DNA from 2 places in the Chromobacterium fluminis genome. Region 2 is predicted to be linked to the other one. Evidence: riboswitches for the same ligand, from Rfam matches in the RefSeq annotation. Region 2 holds a riboswitch; the other holds the start of a gene.
What was found. Region 2 has a riboswitch for manganese ahead of HA052_RS26105 (TMEM165/GDT1 family protein). Riboswitches for the same ligand answer to the same signal wherever they lie in the genome.
Positions count from the first base shown of each region.

Region 1 (13,090 bases), on a different contig from region 2:
CCAGTTCAAACAGCTTGCGCACCGGCTGCGACAAGGCGGCCAGGTCGTCCACTTGCGGCACTTCGTCCGGCAGGCGCTCGACGTCGGTCACGTTCATGATCAGCACCGCGTGGTGGGCGGTCATCGCGCGGCCGGATTCGGACAGTATGCGCGGATGCGGAATGCCGTTCTCGCCGCAGAACTCGGACAACATGGACACGATCACATGCGCGTACTCGTCCATATCGTAGTTGATCGAGCTGTCGTTGCGGGAATGGGTGCCGTCGTAATCCACGCCCAGGCCGCCGCCCACGTCCACGTGGTCGATGGGCAGGCCCAGCGCGCGCAGTTCCGCGAAGTAACGGATGGCTTCGCCAAAGCCGCTGCGGTAATCGCCGATGTGGGCGATCTGCGACCCCATGTGGAAGTGCATCAGGCGCACGCAATCGGCCAGGCCGGCGGCGGTCAGCTTGTCTGCGGCGGAAATCAGCTGGCCGGCGGACAGGCCGAACTTGCCCTTCTCGCCGCCGGTGTCCGCCCATTTGCTGGAAGCCAGCGAGGACAGGCGCACGCGCATGCCGATATTGGGACGGATGCCCAGCTTGCGGGATTCATCGATCACCAGTTCGACTTCCGACTCTTTCTCGATGACGATGAACACCTGGTGGCCCAGACGCTCGCCCATCAGAGCCAGGCGGATGTAGTCGCGGTCTTTGTAGCCGTTGCAGACGATGGTGCAGCCTTGCGGCGCCAGCGCCAGCACCGCCATCAGTTCCGGCTTGGAGCCGGCTTCCAGGCCGATGGACACGTCCGGCGTGGCGATGATGCTTTTCACCACCGCTTCTTGCTGGTTGACCTTGATCGGATAGATGGCGGTGTAACGGTTGCCGTAACCTTGTTCGGCTATGGCCTTGTCGAAGGCCGCGCACAAACGGGTGACGCGGTCTTGCAGAATATCGGGAAACCGCACCAGCAGCGGCAGGTCCAGGCCTTTGCCGGACAGCTCGCCCACCAGGCGATGCAGGTCGATTTCCTTGTTTTGGCGCACATTCGGACGCACAACGATATTGCCGTTGGCGCCCATGTCGAAGTACCCCGCTCCCCAATGCCGGATGCCATACAACGCCCGGCTATCAGCCACAGACCAAGCCATGAGTTTTCCCCTCAAGAACTGATGGAAAGCCCTGAACCCCGCACAGTGGGCGAACAGGGATTTCCAAAGGACGCGCCCAGGCCGCCGCCGAAAAAGCGATGAGCCAGCCGCAGGAGCATCCTTATGATGGATAACCCCGCTCCTTAGTGCGCGGCTTTCGGGCTGAACAGCTTTTATGTGGGCCTGGGATGTCGGAGCGAAACAATTGAATTGTAGGTTTGCAAAGCTGCAAACGAGCGCGGATTGTAACAACATCACGTGGCTTGACAAGTAAAAAAATGTATAAAAATCCGCATGTCCAATTTAATCGACAAGCGCGCGCCGGGCGGCCCGGCAAGCCTTGCCCCGCAAGGCTTGAGCAAAAACAGCCCCCTATATTTTTCTCATGCCGGCAAGCGGCCGTTTCTCCGGGCGAAGGCCTTGTTGTTCAGACAATGGGCTTGTCCAAAATATTCAACAACAGCGTGTTCCGCCCCCCTGCACCGCCCCCTAAAAAAACCACAGCGCGATCTGGCGCGCCAAGCCGCGCCAGACAAGGCTTTTAGTCCAAATACGGCATGTTTTTTCAAATCTGCGCCACACGCCGCCACCAGCCGCGCCGGCTCTGGTTACAATGCCCCGGTCATCACTAGCCGCAAGCACGAGCCAGCCCATGCGCGAGCATCACCACGATTTTCTGTCCTGGACCATGAACCCCGCCTCCTCGGCCTCCGCCGAATGGCAGCTCCACTCCGGCGTGCGGGCGCGCTGGCTGGACTACGGCGTCGTCAAGCTGGAACCCCTCGCCGCCGCCGACGATTCCCTGCTGCTGTCCAGCGGCGTGCACGGCAACGAAACCGCGCCTATCGAGGTGCTCAACGCCATCCTGGCCGACATCGCCGGCGGCAAGCTGGCGCTGCGCTGCCGGCTGCTGGTGATCTTCGGCAATCTGGACGCGATGCGGCTGGGCAAGCGTTATCTGGATTACGACATGAACCGGCTGTTCAACGGCGCTCACGCGCGCCAGCCGGACGCGCGCGAAGCGGCGCGCGCGGCGCGGCTGGAGCAGGCGGCGGCGGACTTCTTCGCCTCCGCCTGCGGCCGCCGCTGGCATTACGATCTGCACACCGCCATCCGCGGCTCGGTGTTTGAGAAGTTCGCCATCTATCCGTATATCCACGAGCGCCCGCACAGCCGCGAGCAACTGGCCTGGTTGAAAAGCTGTCAGGTGGAAACCGTGCTGCTGCACAGCCAGCCGGCCAATACCTTCAGTTACTTCACCAGCCGCCACTGCCAGGCGGACGCCTTCACGCTGGAGCTGGGCAAGGCGCGGCCGTTTGGCCAGAACGACCTGTCCCGCTTCGCCGGCATAGACCAGGCGCTGCGCCGGCTGCTGTCCGAGCCGGCACAAGAACTGCCCGGCTACCGCGACGGCGACCTGCCGCTGTTCCAGGCCAAGTACGACATTGTCAAACACAGCGAGGCTTTCCGCCTGCACCTGGCCGACGATGTGGAGAACTTCACCGCGCTGCCGGATGGTTTCCTGATCGCCGAGGACGGCGAGCACCGCTACGTGGCCGTCGGCGGCGAGGAGCGCATTCTGTTTCCCAATCCCACGGTCAAGCCCGGCCTGCGCGCCGGCATCGTGGTTGAGCCGGCGCGCTTGCCTTAGATCCGTGCGCAAAAACGCCGCAACCCAGGTTGCGGCGTTTTTCATTACTGCAGGATTGCCCGCCCTGCACGGCGTTTCACGCGAACTCGGCGGCCACTACCCTCGCCACCGCGGCGATCACCGCGTTGCGCTCGTCCATCATCGCCGGCGAACCCCAGTAATACACAGACAAGATCAACGGCGACTTGCCCGGCCGCCAGGCCACGGCCACATCGTTGGCGGCGCCGTGGCCGCCGCTGCCGGTCTTGTCCCCCACCCGCCACTCCGCCGGCAAGCCGGCCCGGATACGCAGGTTGCCGGTGGTGTTGCCCAGCAGCCAGTCGTTCAACAGCCCGCGCTGCCGCTCCGGCAATGATGGAGAAAACAGCAAGGCATGCAGATTGGCCGTCATCGCCGCCGGCGTGGTGCTGTCGCGCGGATCGTCCGGCTCGGCGCGGTTCAGCTCCGGCTCGATGCGGTCCAGACGGCTCAAGCCATCGCCCAGCGAACGGGCGAAGCGGGTCACCTCCTGCGGCCCGCCCAACTGCTCCAGCAGCAAATTGGCGGCGGTGTTGTCGCTGAAGCGCATCGCCGCGTCGCACAAATCTTTTACCGACATGCCCTGTTCCACATGCTGTTCGGCGATAGGCGAATAGTCGATCAACTGCTCGCGCCGGTAGCTGACATGGCGATACAACAAGTCCGGCTGCGCCGCGCTGCGTTGCAATATGGCGCCCGCCAGCAGCAGCGCGAAGGTGCTGCACATTGGAAAGCGCTCATCGGCGCGATAGGCCAGGCTCCGTCCGCTGTCCACCTCTTGCGCGAACACGCCGATGCGGCCGCCGGCATTGCGTTCCAGCTCCGCCAGCTGCCGCGCCGCCGGCGCTTCGCCCGGCGCCCGCAACGGCGGACGCGCACAACCCAAAATCAAAGGCGAGGCGGCCAAAGCCGCCAGCAAGGCGCGCCGCTGCGCGAAATAATCCATAGTTCCATCCCCAGATCGGTATGACGACGCGGCTTATGACACAGCCGGCCATCGCGGTTTAGTTCCCCCGATGCGCATTGCCGCTACCGGCGACAATGACAATGAACTAAAATGCGGTGCATATTCTTTTTGGCTTGAATTCATTGAATCTACGCATCAAAGCATCACAGACAGATTCAAGCATCTTTAATGACACATTAAACAAGCTAATGACATGAAAAATCCAGCTCAGTTCCGTATGCCTGTCTGGCGACGTCTCGCCGGCCTTCTGGGCCTCAGCCTGGCCCTGCTTGCCGCGCCGGTTCAGGCCAAAGCCCCTCACCCCCATCGCCATGCCAGCGCGCCGGCTCAGGAGCAGTTGCTGGAACACGGCAGCTACACCAACTCCGACGGCGTAGAGGTGCACAGCCCGGCCCATACCCGTTCCGGCAAAGCGCCGGCCGGCGCCAGCGCGCGTTGCCGCGACGGCAGCTACAGTTTCAGTCAGCACCGGCGCGGCACGTGCTCGCATCATGGCGGCGTGGCGGCCTGGCTCTGAGAACCTGTTCATAGTCTGCTGCGCTTCAGCGATACGGCATTGAACGGGCTCTCGCCTCACACCAGACAGCCGGCAAACACCAGATACACCGCGCCCGCGCCCAGCAGCCAGCGGCCGTCCACGCTGCCCCGGCGGAACAGCAGCCACAGCCCGGCGATCGCCGCCATTGTGGCCAGGCCGGACCACAGCAAGACGCTATCGAACATCCACGGGGTGAAGAACAGGCCGAAAGCGCTGGGAATCGTCGCCTGAATCATCATCGCGCCGGAAATATTGGCCAAAGCCAGACGTTCCTTGCCCTGACGCAGCCAGATCAACGCGTTCATGATCTCCGGCAGTTCGGTGGCCACCGGGCTCAGCAGCAAGGCCACCAAATGCGGCGCCACGCCCCAATGGCCGGCCAGCGCTTCCAGCTGCGCGACAAAGCCGTGCGCCGCCGCCGCGATCACCGTCAAGGCCAACAAGGCCTGCGTCGCCGCCCAGCCCAAGCCGCCTCCGGCGCGCAGCTTCAAGGCGTCCAGTTCCTCCTCTTCCGGCGCGGTGTCCGCGCTGCGGATCTCGCGCCAGACATAGGCGGCGTAAGCGGCAAGGAACAGCACGCCCAGCCAGGGCTTGATGGCGAAGGCCAGCAGGCCCAGCGCCACCTTGAACGCGAAAATCAGCAAAAACGCCAGTTGGTCGCCAGCCAGCCGGCGGTGATCGACGCGTAGCAGATAATCGGCGCGCCCCAACCGGCTGCGGTTGCGCCACAGGGCGAAACCCACTACCGCGTAAGCCAGCGTGGCCAGCACCAGCGGCCCGCCCAAGGCGGCGCCGACGCCGATGTCCTTATGTTGCGGCGTGTCGCCGAAGGCCATGGCGGTCAAAGTCACCGCGCTCTCCGGCAAGGCGGTGCCGAAAGCGGCGAGCACGGTGCCTACGGCGCTGGCGCCCAGGTTCAGATGGCGTCCGCACCATTCGATGGCGTTGACGAAGTATTGACAGGATAGATAGATCAGGACGGCGAGGCCGAGCAGAAACGACAGGGTCAACAGCATGGATGGTCTTGGGCCGGGCAAGCGAATGGACAATGGCGCAACGACGCGGCTTGCCCGGCGGCAAACGCATCGTGGCCAAAGGTCTCGCTTGGCGGCGCCGGCAATGCCGGCCGCTGACCGCGCCATGAGGAAAGCTCCTCAAGTTTGTTGACGCGGCCTCTTCGGCGGGGCCGAAGATGGCTACTCCCCAATGACAACGGCGCCATTGTGCCAGCCTGGGCTCAATGGCGCAAACCTAGTCTCCCGTCATGCGAAGCCGGAGGCGCTTGCCCGCCTCCGGCCCGTTTGCCGGCCGGCTAGCGGCGGAACCACTCGCGCTTGGACAGCGCCGCCTCCACCTGCTCGCGATTGAGCAAGGCGTCGCGCATGGCGTTTTGCGCCGCCAGCGGCAACTGGTCGCCGTAGTAAGGCGATTGCGGCTGGCTGCTGTTGCCGTAGGTGTTGATCACCTTGGCGCGCAGCGGCCGGCCGAACTCCACCAGCGCGGTGAAGGTGTCGCCGAAGATGGCGCGTTGGCGGCCGTCGCTGTCGCCGATATAGCTGAAGGTGCGGAAGGCGCCCAGGCCCTCGGCGCCGCCGCTGGCCGGCTGGTCCAGCCGCGCCGCGCCGCCGGCGGGGCCGCGCCGCAGCCGGTAGACTTCGCCAAAGGCGATGTCCAGCGGCACGCCGGCCTGTTGCAAGCCCTGGGCCGCCGCGCCCAGCTTGCTGAGCGCGAAGCCGGCGTCGCGCAGACCGGCGGGCGTGTCGTAGGGCTGCGCCGGATCCGCCTCCCGGCGGTAGCGCAAGGCGTCTTCGCCGCCGGAGGCCGCCACCCAGGCAGCGAACAGCACCGCGCCCTTGCTGGCGGCGTCGCTCCGCCGGTCCCATTGGGCCAGCACCTGCGCCGCGGCGATCAGGCCGGCGTCGCCGGAGGCGCGCGCATAGCCGATCAAATCGTCCAGCACCCGGTCCGCCAGCAGCAGCCGGGTGTCGTGCTTGGCGCTCAGCAGCGTATCCAACGTGAAGCTTGGGGTCTGTTCGATCAACTCGATGCCGCGCTGTTCGCGCAGCAAGGGCGAGATCCGCGGCGACAGATAAGCGGCGAAGGCGGCCGGGTCCAGCGCCGGTTTGCTCATATACCAGGGCACGCTATTGGAGTTCTGCACCCAGCCGCTGGACGGATTGGCCACCTGCGGCAATTCGTCCAGGCGCAGCGCCTGACGCCAGATCAGATCGCTGCGGCTGCCGTCCACCGGCTGCGCCCAAAAGGCGGCGTCGCCGCCGGCTCGGCGCGGGGTCAGGCCGCCGAAAGCCGCCCAGATATTGCGTTGGGCGTCGGCGTAGATGATGTTGTGGTAGGGGTTGCGCAGCCGCGCCACGACGCTGCGGAAGGCCTTGAAGTCGGGCGCTTGTGCCATGTCCCACCATTGCTCCAGCACGCCGGGGGTCTGCAGCTGGTCGACGCCGACGATGCGCAGCGCGTAGCTCTGGCCGTCCTTGTCGAACACCGGGCCCTGCTCGGCGCGGCGCAAGGTCAGCTGCTCGGCTTGCAGGCTGCCGTCCGGCTGACGGATATACAGGGTTTCGCGCTTGGTTTCGAAATCGCGCGCCACGCCGTCCAGCAGGTATTGCCGGCCGCTGAGCTTGAGTTGATAGAGATCGCAGCCGTCCTGGGTATTGACGGTGTGCACCCAGCCCAGCCGCTGATTGAAGCCGATGCGCATCACCGGCAGGCCCACCAGGGTGGCGCCGTAAATATCATATTCCGGGCTCTTGAATTGGGCTTCGAACCAGGTATGGCTGCCGCCCCACAGCAAATGCGGGTTGGCCAGCAGCATGGCGTTGCCGGAACGGCTCTTGGCCGGCCCCAGCGCCCAGCCGTTGGAGCCGCCGATCAGATTGATGGGGGTGGCCACCGCGTCCGGATAGATCAGCGAGCAATTGGCCGCGCCGGTGGCGGTGGAGCCGCTCAGATAACCGAAGAAGATGCGCAGGGTGTGGGCCAGCACGTCCTCGCTGCGCACCGGCAGCACCGCGCGCGCCGCCGGGCTCAGACCGCCGCTGGCGGCGGCCTGGTCGTTGACGCCGGCGACGAAGGCGTCCAGATAGGCGCGCATGCGCGGGCTTTGCTGTTGCAGCCATTGTTTGGAGCGTTCCGGGAAGCCCATCGCGCGCACCAGGCGGTCCACTTCCGCCATATTGCTGGGGAAGGGCTCGCCGGCCTCGAACACCGCGCCGTAGTATTCCGCGCCGCGGCCACGGCCCTGGGCGTACAGCCGCAGCAGCAGCTCCGGATGCGCCTGCATCTGGGCGCGGCCGAAGGCGTAGGCCAGGCTGTCGGCGCGCGCGGCGTAGATGTGCGGCACGCCGCTGCGGTCCCACAGCACCTGGCTGCCGCGCGGCTTGCCGTCTTCGTCCAGTTCGCAGGCCGTCAGCAAGGACAGCATGGCAATGCCCAATAGGGCGAGGATCAAGCGTTTCACTACCCTTCCTCCTTTTTGACAACTTAACAATGAGCTGTCGGCCAGCATGCTCAACAGCGATGCTCGGTTCTTCACACTCTTGAAACAACGGAACTGGCCAGCAAGAAAGGAAGCACGTATCCAACGCGCCCAAAGTCCCTTCAAGTCTGCCGCCGGGTGGCAGGCCCGAGGTTTTAGCTACGCAGAAACTTCGCTTCGCTCGTTTTAAGCGGCTGCCTGTTCGAGCTGCGCGACGTTAGCGCGCCATCACGGAGCGAATCCTTGATTCGCTCCGTGATGGGGGAATTTGGCCGAGGTGTTCCCCTTCCTGCCTTATTCCCTCGCGACGCTACGCTTGCCTCGCTCGGTCAGGGCCGCCCCGGCAATCAAAACCATCATCCGCGCAGCGGATGCCTCATGCCCCTAATACCAGCGAAACACCCGCGCGCCGCTGACGAAGCCGGCAATGCCGATCAGCGTGAGCACCACCGCCGAACGCGCGATTTCCAGCACTCCGGCCCCCTCGACGAAGATCATGCGCATGCCGTCCGCCAGGATGGTCAGCGGCAGCACCTCGATCACCGCCACCATCCACTCCGGGAAGTGCTTGTAGCTGAAAAAGATGCCGGAAAAGATCACCAGGAACAGGATGGTCATCTCCAGCAGGCCGTTGGCTGTCTGCGCCTTGGTGGCGCGCGAGGCGGCCAGGATGGCGATGCCGGCGAAGCAGACATTGCCGGCCAGCAGCAGCACGATGAAGGGCAGCGCCCCGCCCTGGGCGTGCACGTCGAAATAACTGCTGGCGAACAGATACAGCACCAGGGTTTCCAGCAGGCTGAACACCAGGCAGGCCAGCACATGGGCCAACAGGAAATCGGTCTTGCGCATCGGGGTGATGCGCATCTGCCGGGTGACGCGGGTGGCGCGTTTTTCGATCAGCGACCAGCCGACGGCGATCAGGCAGGTTTCCATCACCGCCATCGCCACCAGGCCGGGCACCAGGAAGTCGATGTAGCGCAGGCCGGGGCTGTCCAGCACCGACATATTCTTGTCCACCGCCTGGCTTAGCGCGTCCGGGTCGTCGCCGAGGAAGAAGTAGGTCAGCAGCGCCTCGTTGTTCTGCGGGTCCAGATAGTAGATGCGCTTGCCGCTGTCGGCGCTGGGCTCCATGAACACCTGCACGTCGCCGCGCTTGAGGCCGCGCAACACCGATTCGCGGTCCGGGTAGTACTGGAAGCGGTATTTCATCCGTATAAGGTGGTCGCGCTTGATCTCGTCGGCGTTGATGACGCTGGACAGCGGCTGGTTGCGGGCCTCCACCTTGCTGATCCAGGCCTTGACCGCGGCCTGCTCCTGCAAGCTGGGCGGCAGCACCACGCCTATGGTGCGCTCCTTGATTTCGCCGCCGGAGAAGGACACGCCCAGCAGCCACACCAGCAGCAGCGGGAAGCCGAAGGACCAGAACAGGATTTGCGGTTCGCGCAGGTATTGGCGGAATTGAGTGACGATCAGATTGAGCAAGGCATTATTCATGGAAACCTCGGCCGGCCAGTGACAGGAATAAATCGTCCAGCGTTTTTTTGCGCACGATGATTTCGTCGATGTCGATTTGTTGTTCGCGGATGAACTCGGACAGACGGAACAGGAAGGCCGAGCCGTTGCGCACCAGCAGCCTCGCCTTGGCGGACGCCTGGTCGTAGCTGTAGCTGATGATGTTGTCCTTGTGCTTGGGCTCGGCGCCGCCCACGCCGCTCTTCACCCGGTATTCCACCACTTCGCCCGGCTCGTGCGCCGCCAGCAGTTCGTCCAGCGTGCCCTGGGTGAGGATGCGACCCTGGTGCATGATGCAGATGCGGTCGCACAGGTATTCGGCTTCTTCCATGTAGTGGGTGGTCAGCAACATGGTGGAGCCCAGCTCCTTGTTGAGCTTGCGCAGAATGTCCCAGGTGCCGCGCCGCACTTGCGGGTCCAGACCGGTGGTGGGTTCGTCCAGAATCAGGATTTCCGGCTGGTTGAGAATGGAGATGGCCAGGGCCAGCCGCTGGCGCTGGCCGCCGGACAGCCCTTCCACCATCACCTTGCGCTTGGGGATCAGCTCCACCAGTTCCAATACCTCGTCGGCGCGGCTGCGTGGCCGGCCGTAGAAGCTGGCGAACAGGTTGACGGTTTCATCCACCCGCAGCTTGTTGATGAACAGCGATTCCTGCAGCACCCCGGCCAGCCGGTGGCGCAGATAGCTTTCGTCCTGCTGCCAGCTGCGGCCCAGGATGCGGATGGAGCCGGCCTCCGGTTGTTTCAGCCCCTCCAGCATTTCCACCAGCGTGGTCTTGCCGGCGCCGTTGGGTCCCAGCAGGGCGACGAATTCGCCGCGATGGATGTCCAGCGACACGTCGTTGACCGCGGTGTAGTCGTTGAAGCGCTTGGTCACCGACTGGAATTCGATGACTTTTTCTCTTGTTGTGGCTTGGTGCATTTCACTTTCCGTAGGAGCCGAAGGAGAACCGAAGCAGCGGAAAACCCCGCGCAGCCGCAGGGCTTATCCGCCTCTTTTCATTGCCGCCGCGCGGTCAAACGAGTTGATAACGGTCCGCATCCTTCAGGAAAGGGAACTGGGCGCGCGCATCGTCCAGCTGCGCGCGCGACAGCCTGGCCTGATACACGCTTTCCAGCTGGCGGCCGTGGTACAGGGTGTCGCCCAGCGGGTCTATCAGCATGGAGTCGCCGCTGTAGCGGATGTCGTTGCCGTCCATGCCCACGCGGTTGACGCCGATGACGAAGGCCTGGTTTTCTATCGCCCGCGCCGGCAGCAGGGTCTGCCAGTGCTTGGCGCGACGCTCCGGCCAGCTGGCGATGTAGAGCGCCAGGTCGTATTGGCTGTTGCTGTTGCGCGACCAGACCGGGAAGCGCAGGTCGTAGCAGACGAAGGCGGCCACCGACCAGCCGTCCACCTTGACGATCAGCGGCGCGTCGCCGGCGGTGTAGTGCTCGTGCTCGCCGGCGAAGCTGAACAGATGCTTCTTGTCGTAGCTGAACAGGCTGCCGTCGGCCTTGGCCCACAGCAGGCGGTTGTAGTAGCGGCCCTGGTCTTCGATGGCCACGCTGCCCACCAGGTCGGCGCGCTTGGCGCGCGCGGTGTCGCGCAGCCATTGCACCGCCTTGCCGTCCATGGTTTCGGCGATCTTCTCCGGCCGCATGCTGAAGCCGGTGGTGAACATTTCCGGCAGCACGATCAACCGGCTGTCGTTCACCGCGCTCAGGTGGCGCTCCATCCGCTGCAGGTTCTGATCCACCGATTCCCAGGCGATGTCGCTTTGCACCAGGGTGACGGCTAAGTCTTGATTTGGCATGGTTTGCTTTCCCAATGGGTCAATATCACTTCGTTGTGGTCGCCGCGTTCGCGGCTGCTCTGGCGCACCAGCACTTCGCCGCCGTCGTCGGACAGATACCAGCCGGTGCCGCTGATCTTGCGCCGCTTGGATTGATAGGCCACCACCCTCGTCCGCCGCGGCTGCCCCAGCAGGTCCAGGGTTTCGTCCGGCAGCCGCTGGTAGCGGACTTCGTCGATGTCGAAGTGCTCCAGATCCAGCACCCGCAGCGTGGCCTCGGCCTGGCCGCCGACGAGAAAGCGCTCGGCGGCGTCTTCGCTGCTGGCGTCGAAATCGCCCTGCTTGAAGCGGCGCACTTCCAGCTGGCCGTCGTGCAGGCGCAGGGTCAGCACGCCCTGACGCAGCCGGCCCTTGATCACGGTCTTGTCGCCGTCCTCGTCGGAGACGCCGGCGTAGCGGCACAGGCCGTCCGCGCCGAAGTCCATGCTCTCGTCCGATTGCAGCGTGTAGTCGAACCACAGGCCGCTGCAGCGCAGGTCCATGCGGTTGCTGACCTGCAGCACCGGCAGGTCGTCCAGCCAGCCGCGGCGGCGCTCGGTGCGCAAGCGGCCTATCGGCTCGCCGTTGCTCAGCACTTGGTAGTCCAGCAGCAGTTCCGCGACCGGTGGGGACCTCGAAAAACCTGCTGCGCCGTCCGATAGCTGCGTTGCTCCGTGCTCGCTCCCTCGCTGTACTCCTTGTACTATCTCGGTCGCTGCGCGCGGTGCGTCTTGCTCTCGAACCGCTCGCGACGGTTTTTCGAGCTCCCCCGGCGCTTCGATCAGCGCTTCCTCGTCGGCCAGCATCTCAGCGCACCGCCGCCGCGTCGCTCAGGTCGGCGTCGTACAAGCTCTCCATATAGCCGCCGGCCATGCTGGTGTGACGCTTGATTTCCGCCAGCGGGGTCTGCTCCGCCGGGGCGTTGAGGAAGCCCACCTTGCAGGCGTAGTCCAGATAGCGGCCGAACAGCGCCTGGTCCGAGTCCGGGCAGCGGATGTCGGTGTTGGCCAGCAGTTCCTGGATCTCGCTGGTGTCGTACTTGGCGTGCTCCTTGCAATCGCTGCCGTCGTAGAAGATGGCCATCAGATCAGTGAAGGTGGAGCGGTAACCGATGCCGCCGCGGTGCATGCGGCCTTCCTGCAACGCTTCGAAGTAGTCCTTGGACGGCACGTCGCGCAGGGTGTAGCCGTAGCCGCGCAGGCGGGCGACGATGCCGTCGTAGTTGATCGGGCGCGGATTGGTCAGGTTGTAGGTGCGGCGATTGCTGGATTGCAGATTCATCGCCGCGAACAAGGTGGCCTGAGCCACGTAGTCCACCGGCGAAATGTCGAAGGCTTCGTCCGAGGCGAAGGTGAGCCCGGTTTCCACCAGCGATTTGAGCATTTCGTAGTAGATGCCCTTGACCTTGGTCTGCTTCAGCGGGTAGCAGCCGGTGCGGCTGTCGCCCCAGATATTGCCGGGGCGCACGATGACCCAGTCCAGGCCCCGCTCGCCGGCCTCGTGCACCATGCGCTCGGCGGTGAACTTGGAGCGCTCGTAGTCCATGTTGACGAAGCCCTGGCCCACGTCCAGATCGGTTTCGCGCAACACGAAGTCCGGTTGGTACAGCTTGTCGCCCACCATGCTGAAGCTGGAAGTGAACACCAGCGGGGCCTTGCCGGCCAGGCACAGCTCGATCAGGTTGGCGGTGCCGCCTACGTTGACCGGGGCGATCTTGTTGTAGGAGGCCACCAGGCTGACGTTGGCGGCGCAATGCAGCACCAGGTCCGCCAGGTGGGCCAGGTCGCGGTAGGCGCTGGCGTCCAGGCCCAGCATGGGCTGGCTGATGTCGCCCAGCACCGGGATGATGCGCCAGGCTTCGGTGGACAGCTTGCGGCCTTCGTCGTAGCAATACAGCACGTCTTCGATGCGGGCGCGCGCGGCGTCCTTGTTCTCGGCCCGCACCACGCAATAGACGTTGGC
Region 1 is NZ_JAAOMA010000026.1:26,469-39,558, forward strand. Features, by position in the region: gene speA (arginine decarboxylase) at 1-1,132, opposite strand, end outside; gene astE (succinylglutamate desuccinylase) at 1,785-2,783, shown strand; gene blaCHA (CHA family extended-spectrum class A beta-lactamase) at 2,860-3,747, opposite strand; gene HA052_RS17420 (DUF3761 domain-containing protein) at 3,962-4,285, shown strand; gene HA052_RS17425 (sodium:calcium antiporter) at 4,342-5,322, opposite strand; yybP-ykoY riboswitch at 5,379-5,523, opposite strand; gene HA052_RS17430 (penicillin acylase family protein) at 5,619-7,784, opposite strand; gene HA052_RS17435 (ABC transporter permease) at 8,187-9,296, opposite strand; gene HA052_RS17440 (ABC transporter ATP-binding protein) at 9,289-10,236, opposite strand; gene HA052_RS17445 (amidohydrolase) at 10,331-11,110, opposite strand; gene HA052_RS17450 (hypothetical protein) at 11,092-11,934, opposite strand; gene HA052_RS17455 (SDR family oxidoreductase) at 11,936-13,090, opposite strand, start outside.
Region 1: another riboswitch for manganese. It lies ahead of HA052_RS17425 (sodium:calcium antiporter); the one in region 2 lies ahead of HA052_RS26105 (TMEM165/GDT1 family protein).

Region 2 (9,445 bases):
GCCGGATTCGCGAGAGAGCGCTAGAAACAGTTTGTGTTCGTCCAGGTATTGGATGTGCATGGTCTGCAGCAGGCGCAGCGTGCGGAAAATCAAGGTTTCGTTGCGGGTCATGACAGCGGATATTTTATTTTTATGACTATTCATTTATCTGACACTTTAGTTTGGTGCGTCAAGAAATATGACATTATTGTTTCAAGGAACGGGGCATGACGACGGAACGGCCTGATTCGCCTTGCATCGCCGTGTGTTCCACCGCGGTGGGCGACGATATCTGCCGCGGCTGCGCGCGCAGCTTCGATGAAATCTCGAATTGGTGTTTTATGGACGCAGAAGAGCGGGAACGGGTCTGGTTGCAACTGCCGTTGCGCCAGCGAGGGTTGAAGATCGCCGCGGTTTTCGCCTGCCTGCCGGAGCTTCACCAAGTTGAGGATGGCGAGTGGATGAGCGTGCCTTGCCTGTCCCTATGGTTCCGCATGGATGGAAACTGCCTGCTTTGGCGGGAGAGAGAAGGGGCGGTCTGCCAGCGGGATTGCGCCGGCTGGAGCCCGGCGCAAGTTGCCGCCTTCCTGCGAGAGCAGGCGGGGGCCGAGCATAATTAGGGGGAGAGATGGCGCAGGACAGTTCTTTGACCGAGTTTTGGGATGTGCGTTATCGCGATGGCGTGACGCCGTGGGAAGGCGCGCGAACGAGCCCGGAGGCCTTGGCGTTTTTTCAGCGTCAGCCGGTTAGCCGGATCTTGCTTCCAGGCTGCGGCAGCGCCGGAGATTTGCCCTTGTTGCTGGACTGCGGTCATCAGGTGCAGGCCATCGATTTCAGCGAGCAGGCCGTGGCGATCGCGCGCGCGCAATGGCCGCAGGCGGCCGCTCATATCCAGCAGGCGGATTTTTTCGCCGTTGAGCACGAGCCGCCTTTCGACGCGGTGTTTGAGCGTGCCTTTCTCTGCGCGTTGCCGCCTCGTCTGCATGCGCGCTATGCGGAACAAATGGCGCGTTTGTTGCGCCCCGGAGGCGCACTGGCGGGAGTGTTTTTCATCGCGGACACCCAGCGTGGCCCGCCGTTCGGTCTGAGCATGTCTGCCTTGAGCGCTTTGCTGGAACCGGCTTTCGCGCTGGAGAGCTGTCAGCCGCAGGAGGTCGGCGTGCCGGTGTTTGGCGGTCAGGAGTTCTGGATGGTGTGGAGAAGGCAACACGGAAACGAAGATTTGTAATACATTGGCATTGCCTATTTGATGATAATCAATAGTCCGCCAACTATTCCAAAAACAAGGTCGCCATCGCTTAGGATGGCTGATTGAAGTCAATAAACAACAATAATTCTAGATAACAGCAACGAGCGGGCTCAAAGCGCCGGATGGCGCGGGCCTTGCATCAGTCGCTGAACAGGATTGCGGAGCAAGAGGAGAAGTCATGCAGTGGTTCTGGCGCGTGTATACCCTGGTGGAAAAGACTTTCTGGGATACGTTGACCAAGAAATTGTGCAGTTTCTTTTTCATCAGCGTGTTTCAGCTGGGCATGGTGGCTTATGTTTATTATGTGCTGGAGGACATTCGGCGCTCGCTGAAAGGACAAGTCACTTCGCCCCAGGTGTTGGCGGGCATCGAGTCCAGTATAGACGGAGCGCTGTTTTGGACGATGGCGCTGTGGGTGGTCAGCGTTGTCTTCATCGCCTTTATGGTCTGGTATCTGCGCTTTCTAATCGTCAGACCCCTGAAAATGATTATCCGGATTTTCAATGAAATAGGCGCTGGCGAGGGCGACCTATCCAGGGATATCCCCACCATTACCCACGACGAAATCCGCGAGTTGTCGCTGTCGTATAACCGTTTTCTGCTGAAAATGCGCGAAATCATCAGCAATGTGCGGCTGATGACAGTGCGAATCGCGATGGATTCGGCGCGCACCCGAAAGAATGTGGTTGAGTCGCTGGAGGGGGCGCGAAAACAGGATCAGTTGGCGACGCAAGTCCGGGCCGCCAGCGATCAGAGTACTGAAGGCGTGGGCCAGGTCACCGAGCAGACCCAGGCGATTTCATCCACCACGCTGGCCAATCTGGACGTGGCGCGGGAGTCCTACGCCGAGCTCAAGTCCGTGGCGGAGAGCATTTACGGCATTAATCAGAAGGTGGGCCATTTCAACCACACAGTGGATGATTTGAGTCAGCGCTCGTCCAGCATCAAGACCATTGTCGATCTGATCAAGGACGTGTCGGACCAGACCAATCTCTTGGCCTTGAACGCGGCGATCGAAGCGGCGCGGGCCGGCGAGAGCGGACGCGGTTTCGCCGTGGTGGCCGATGAAGTGCGCAAGCTGGCGGAGCGAGTCAAAAAAGCGACGGACGAGATTTCGCATAATATCGACGATATGCTGGGGCTGGTGTCGGAAACCCAGGTGGAAACCGCCCAGATCACCGAGGACACCAAGTCTGCTCGCGAAATCGTCTCCAAGGCGTCGGAGCATTTCAGCAAGATGATGGGCGACTTTGAAACCACGGCGAATAGTCTCAGTCAGATCGCCGCCACCATGTCGGAGTTTGTCGCCTCCAATGGACAGGTCAATCTCCATGTGGCGGAAATTCACGAACTAGGCCATCAGGTGACGGACCGTCTGAACCATACGGAAGACTCGGCCACCAAGCTGTCCGGCGCGGCGGAGCAGGTGCAGCAGTTAGTGGCGCGTTTCATTCTGGGGGAGGGAGAGTTCGACCAGATCATGCAAACGGCCCGCGAGGCGCGGGATGAGTTGCAAACCATCATGGCCGCGCAACTGGCCGCGGGCGCGGCGTTGTTCGACCAGAACTACCTGCCCATCGCCGGCGCCAAGCCGGCCAAGTTCCGCACTCAGTACGACGCCAAGCTGGAAAAACTGATGCAGCCGGTGTACGACCGCGCCGCCAAGTCCGTGCCCGGCGGCGTGTTCTGCCTGGCGGTGGACACCAACGGCTACGCGCCGACCCACAATAGCTGGTATAGCCAGCCTTTGAGCGGAGATGCGGCCAAGGACCTGATCAACAGCCGCGACAAGCGCAAGTTTGCCGATGTTGCCGGTTTGCGGGCCGCGCGCAGCACGCAGTCTTTCTTGCTGCAGACCTATACCCGCGACACCGGAGAAGTGTTGTCGGAAGTGGTGCTGCCCATCATGCTGTCCGGCAAGCATTGGGGGGGCTTCCGTCTGGGATTCAACCCGGAGGAGCTGCTGGAGTCGCTTGGACGCGGAGCCGGCCGGGCCTGATATATTGCCGGGTAGAAGGAAAAACGGAGGCCGCGGCCTCCGTTTTGTGTTGAGCTGTGCTTCAAATTTGCAGCGGGGTCAGTAGAGTGACGATACCTAGGCCAGCAAACAGAAGAGCGGCAATGGTGTGTACCATTTTTTGCGGCAACTTCTTCGCGGCAACCTCGCCCAAGAGCACCGCGGGCACATTGGCCAGCATCATGCCCAGGGTGGTGCCGGCCACCACTAGCAGTAAGGCGTCGGGAAAGCGCGCGGACAGGGCTACGGTGGCCAACTGCGTCTTATCGCCCATTTCCGCGATAAAGAAAGCGATACAGGTGGTGCCGAAAACGCCAAAGCGTTCCATGAGCCGGCTATCTTCATCCAGCTTGTCTGGAATCAGCATCCAGCCCGCCATGGCGAGAAAGGAAAGACCCAGCCCCCAACGCATGAGGTCCGGCCCAATCTTGCTCATCAACCAGTGCCCCACCGCGGCGGCGGCGAAATGATTGAGCAAAGTGGCGACGAAGATGCCGAGAACGATGGGAACCGGCTTGCGGTAGCGGCCGGCCAGCATCAGTGCGAGCAATTGAGTTTTGTCGCCGATTTCAGCCAGGGCGACGATTCCGGTGGAAATGAGAAAGGCTTCCATGAAGACTCCGGGGGCTGCGCATACGCCATGACAAGCCCGCGCCGCAGCCCCGCGTTGCGCAGACATGTCATGGGTCTTGCCAAACGGAAGTTTTCGTCGCATGCACCATGGCCGTGATGGCCAAGCCTGTTGATGCATGCCGGCGCTGAAAGTCGCGCCGAGGCTACTCCCCCAGAACCAGCCGATTCTAAATCAGTTGGCGTAGCGAGGCAATCGGGGTGCCTAGAGTTGGGAGGTGCACTGCGGGCAGCGAGAAGCCTTTTCCGGAATATTGGACGCGCAGAACGGACACTCTTTGGTGGTGGGAGCCGGCGCGGCGGCGGGCTCTTCGCGTTTCAGCCGATTGATGGCCTTGACCAGCATGAAAATAGCGAAAGCTACTATGGTAAAGCTGACCATGGCGTTAATGAATAGGCCGATATTCAGCGTGACGGCGCCGGCTTGCTTGGCCGCTGCCACCGAGACATAGGGGCCAAGCTGTTTGCTGCCTTCTTTTAGTACGAAGAACATATTGGAGAAATCAACGTTGCCGATCAGCAGGCCGATGGGGGGCATGATTACATCGTCGACCAGCGATTTGACGATGGCGCCGAAGGCGCCGCCGATAACCACGCCGACCGCCAGATCGATGACATTGCCTTTCATGGCAAATTCTTTGAATTCTTTGATAATGGACATAGTTAACCTCTGTTTAAATAGCGTTAAGCATTATAAGGTATTCAATTGCCGGCGCTCCACCCCAAGCGCGCGCTCAAGCAAGAGAACGTGGACGAACAGGCAGGCTGCCAAGTAGGGCTCCGCCAAGAATCAGCACGATGGCGGTTATTGCAATGGCGTTCAACTGTCCTTGGCCGGTGCCTATCAGCAGCAGGGTGGACAGCAAGGGCGTGGCATAAGACAAAGAGCCTATCTGTCTGGGGTCTCCCTCCTTCAGCGCGCGGTCCCATAGGAAGAAGGCGCCGCCCATCGGGCCGATGCCAAGCAGGATCAAGGCCAGCCATTGACCGGCGCTGGGGGTGATGTTGGGTTCGAACAAGACGTGGCATAGTAGAGAAAGCAGGCCGGATAGTAGACAGAAGCCGCCGACCGCGCTATTGGGAAAACGGGGCAACCTGCGGGTCAGCAGGCTAAAAGTCGACCACACCACGGCGGCGCCGATGGCCAGCAGATAGCCGACAAGATAGTTACTGGACAAGGCGAGCTTGCCCCCGCTGACAATCAGCGCCGCGCCGCTGAAGCCCAGCGCGCCGGCCAGTATGTGGCGGCCATGCAGCTCGGTGCCCGGCACCAGGATGGGGGAGAGCATGACGATCAGCAGCGGCCACAGGTAATTCAGCAGATTGGCTTCCATCGCCGGCGCGTGCCGAAACGCGAAGAACAGCAGGAAGTGATAGCCGAACAAGCCGTAGATCCCCACCAGCAGGGTGGGCGTCGGGACTTTCCAGTCGCGGTAATGGCGCAGGCTGAGCAGGCTGCCGATCAGCAGACAGACGCCAACGACGAAGAAAGGGGGAAGCGAGCGTGTTTGAGCGCCAAGCGCGGCCAGAGAGGCCCAGAGCAGGATGGCGCCCCCGGCAAAGGCAATCGGTCTGGAAATCATTATTATTCCAATGGGGAGGGTGGGCCGATTGTAAAACGGAAGCGGAAATGGAAAAAGCCACAATTCGGAGATTGTGGCTTTTGAAATTTTGGCTCCCCGAGCAGGGCTCGAACCTGCGACCTGCGGATTAACAGTCCGTCGCTCTACCAACTGAGCTATCAGGGATCATAATGCGGTGATGCGGGCTTGTTTTGGCTCCCCGAGCAGGGCTCGAACCTGCGACCTGCGGATTAACAGTCCGTCGCTCTACCAACTGAGCTATCAGGGAATGGAAAACAAGCAATTCTCAAACTGGGCCGGAGTGGCTCCCCGAGCAGGGCTCGAACCTGCGACCTGCGGATTAACAGTCCGTCGCTCTACCAACTGAGCTATCAGGGATTTGAGTGAGGGCGAACTATAGCTTCAGCCTGTCGGGCTGTCAACACTTGCGCGGCTGAAAATCGCTTGCGTCCGTCGGGCGGCTTGGACGCGGCGTTGACGCCCGCAATTCACCGCTGGCGAAGGGAGGCGGCGACGCGTTAAAATTTCGTTTGTTGACAATGCGGGAATAGCCGCGTTTTTGAGGTGGGTTAAATGAATCTGGACGGGAAGCTCAGGCTGGATGCGCGCGCAGAGCGGGCAAATAAAGATGCGGCGGAAATGGATGTTCATTTGCGGCAGTTGGAGTCATTGCGCGCCGGCGTCGCAATATCGATTTTGGATAAGCATAAAATCATCCAGGTGGCCGGAGAGGACGCAGAGGCCTTTTTACAAGGGCAGATCTCTAGCGATGTGCGTGAGTTGTCGGGCGAAAGCCGCGCTCAGTACAGCAGTTACTCTACGGCCAAAGGACGGATGCTGGCCAGTTTTCTGGTTTGGCGTATCGACGGAGCTTATTACCTGGCGGTATCTGCGGATTTGGCCGATTACGTGGCCAAGCGCTTGAGCATGTTTGTTCTGCGTTCCAAGGTGAAGGTATCGATTGCGGATAATTTGACCTTGATAGGCCTTGCGGGAGAGGGGGCGCTGGATGCGCTGGCGGTTGAATCCTCATTGGCGTCAAGCGCGGGGCCACGAGAAATGGTTCAGGTTGAGCCGGGCCTGTTGATAGGTTTGCCAGGGGCGGGATGGGCGCTGGTGGTGGACGAGGCCGGAGCGGCGCTGGTAGGGGAAAAGCTGACGGACAGCGCGGGTCTAATTTCCTCCAGCGTTTGGGAATGGCGGGATATCGACGCGGGTATCCCTTGGGTCCGTCTGGCAACTCAGGAGCAATTTGTGCCACAGATGGCGAATATGGAGTTGATTGGGGGGGTGAGCTTTAAAAAAGGCTGTTACCCGGGGCAGGAAATCGTCGCCAGATCGCAGTATTTGGGAAAATTGAAGCGTCGCTTGTTCAAAGTTGCATTTAAACAGTCGCTTGGAGTCGGCGCTAAACTCTATAGTCCGTCTGTGGCGGGGCAGTCGATTGGCATGGTGGCGGCGGTTTGCCAAGTGGCTCCAGAACAATATGAAGGCTTGGCTGTCGTTCAATTTCAAGCTTGGGAAGAGGGTATTTATGCGGATGAGGCATACACAATAAGGCTTCAGCAACTGGATCTGCCCTATTCCTTGAATGAGGGGCTTGAGAATTAATTGATAATTTCTGTTTTGTTTCCTTGACTTGAGTAGAAGGGCTTGGCTACATTATCATCTGTAATGCACCACTACTCTTACAATATATTTGGGAACATGCTAATGGAACTGTCGAAATTGGATTTTACCCAGCTGGTGGCTCTGCGCGCCGATGTTGAAGCTGAAATTAAGCGCCGCGAAAGCGAAGAAAAGTCCAAAGCCAAGAAACAAATCATTGAGCTTGCTCGTGCTTACGGCCTGAGCGTGGAAGAAGTGTTGGGCAAAACCGGCGGCGTGCGCAAGCCGGTGGAAGCCAAGTACCGTCACCCGGTTAGCCCGGAGCTGACTTGGACCGGTCGCGGTCGCAAGCCGGTGTGGGTGCAAGAGTGGATCTCCAGCGGCAAAGCGCTGGAAGCACTGGCTATCTAAGCAAACTGCAGGTTTGCAATGAATTTCGAAAGCGCCTGTCATGGGCGCTTTTTCTTTGTCTGACGGCCAGCGGTCCGGCTTGAGGCTTGCTATAAATGGATGTAGCGTTCAAGCTGTTTCGTGTAGTTATTGAAATGTGCTGACATTGTCTTGAGAGTGGGCGGCTATGCTGGATTTTTTTTCAAGAGGGGCTAAAGGTCGCTCCGACCCATTGGCCAGTGCGGAAGCGGCCAGGGAGTTTGTGGCGGCTTTGAAGAAGGAACACGGTGCGGCCGCGCATGAGCGCGTGGTGGCATTGCTGTCGCCATTGGAGTTGGATTGGCACAATATTTCAGTGGATCGCGTTGAAGCGCTACTGGCTCTCAACCAAGAGACACAATCGCTACATGAAAACCTCTGCGCGCAATACTTGCTGAATACGCGTATGCCCAAAGCGCTGGAAGCGCAGCTGAGAAGCCAGATACTGGCGTATGGCAAATGCTTCATCGATAGCTATCAGCATGTACTGACTGTCGACGCCGATTCGGTTGAGGGGGCCAAAGTTCTGACTCTATTGCCTATCGTGCTGTCGCGGATGATGTTCTATCTTGGCGAACATGCGCGCTGGCACTGGATCCGGAGCTTTAACCCGGAGGGGGCTTTTTGGTTGGGGGTAAACCAACTGTATTGGTTCGCCGAGCATCATGGTTGCGATTCCGTGCCGGTATTTTTATTCGGCGACGGCCAGCCGGCAACCACGGTTCAGGATCAATTCCTCATCTTGCATATGCTCGCCGTGTTGACCGGGGGCAATCTCAGCGTCAGGCAACTGCATTTCGCCTATCAACTGCTGCAGGTGCTGAGCAACCGTATGTCTTTAACGCGAACATGTGCGGAATATTCGAGTTTTGTGGTCTCTCTAAAAGGACCTCATCCCGCAGCGAGGGCGACAAGTGGCTTGGTGGACGAGGCCGCTCGCTACTGGGGTACGACGGATCTGGTCGAGATCTTGCACGGCTGGAGCATCGTGCTGGATGCCGGCAGAGTGCCGCCCGAAATCAAAAGGATGATGGAGCCCGGCATCGACGCCAATACCCTGCGTGCTTTGATGCGTGAGTGGTCTCCCCAGCAAATGCGTTTCGAGAGGGCTGAACGGGTGCCGGTCTCCGGGCAGAGCATAGAAGTGGCGTATCGCCTACCTGTGTTGCACCGTTTGATTCGGGTAGTAGACGAGGCCAAGCAAACGGGTGCGCTGGAAGATGGCAACTTCGATGACGCGGCCAATATACGTATTTATGGCTTCGTGACTACCAGGAAGCGGGACAAGGGAGCGCCCATGCCAGGGCTTGCCTCGGGGGGGGACGTCGTTTCTCAGCCGACCAAAGAGGAGTTCTCGCGTTGGGAGGTGGATAATGTCAGCCAAACTGGGCTTGGCGTCACCCTTGGTGCGATGGGGAATGAATGGGTGGGTTTGGGCGCGCTGATCGGTTTCCGTGAGAAGTCTGTGGATGGTTGGAGCCTGGGCGTAGTGCGTCGGGTGAAGCGGAACTCGGCGGATCAGATCTATCTGGGCGTTGAAACCCTGAGCCGAAGGCCCGTGGCGGCTTCATTGCGGCCAACCGATGTGAGATTGATCGATCCGACGCTGCCGCCTGAGCAGGTTTGGCTGGCAGGGCATATCGCCTTGTTCGTTCCTTGTCAGCGTTCAGGCAAGGTGGTTAATGCTTTGCTGTTGCCACTCTCCTTATATGTATTGGGCAAAGAGTTCTACATGACGGCCAAGGGCAAGCATTTTCAGCTCTCCCTAGGTAAGGTAATGGATAAGGGCAGCGATTGGTGTCTGAGCGAGGTGGAGTTGGTTCAGGCTTTGGAAAGGCTGCCGATTATGCCGTGACTGCTAGTCATTTGGATCGAATCAAGCGCGGGTCGAAGCCAATCTTCGGCCCGTTTTTCATGGTTCGGCGGGGCGTGGGGCGGGTATTGGTGAAT
Region 2 is NZ_JAAOMA010000079.1:170-9,614, reverse strand. Features, by position in the region: gene HA052_RS26125 (hypothetical protein) at 1-111, opposite strand, end outside; gene HA052_RS26120 (DUF1289 domain-containing protein) at 207-599, shown strand; gene HA052_RS26115 (methyltransferase domain-containing protein) at 608-1,207, shown strand; gene HA052_RS26110 (methyl-accepting chemotaxis protein) at 1,407-3,227, shown strand; gene HA052_RS26105 (TMEM165/GDT1 family protein) at 3,289-3,858, opposite strand; yybP-ykoY riboswitch at 3,860-4,042, opposite strand; gene mscL (large conductance mechanosensitive channel protein MscL) at 4,081-4,536, opposite strand; gene HA052_RS26095 (DMT family transporter) at 4,610-5,458, opposite strand; tRNA gene HA052_RS26090 (tRNA-Asn) at 5,548-5,623, opposite strand; tRNA gene HA052_RS26085 (tRNA-Asn) at 5,651-5,726, opposite strand; tRNA gene HA052_RS26080 (tRNA-Asn) at 5,761-5,836, opposite strand; gene ygfZ (CAF17-like 4Fe-4S cluster assembly/insertion protein YgfZ) at 6,032-7,069, shown strand; gene HA052_RS26070 (H-NS histone family protein) at 7,172-7,477, shown strand; gene HA052_RS26065 (cyclic-di-GMP receptor FimW-related protein) at 7,644-9,350, shown strand.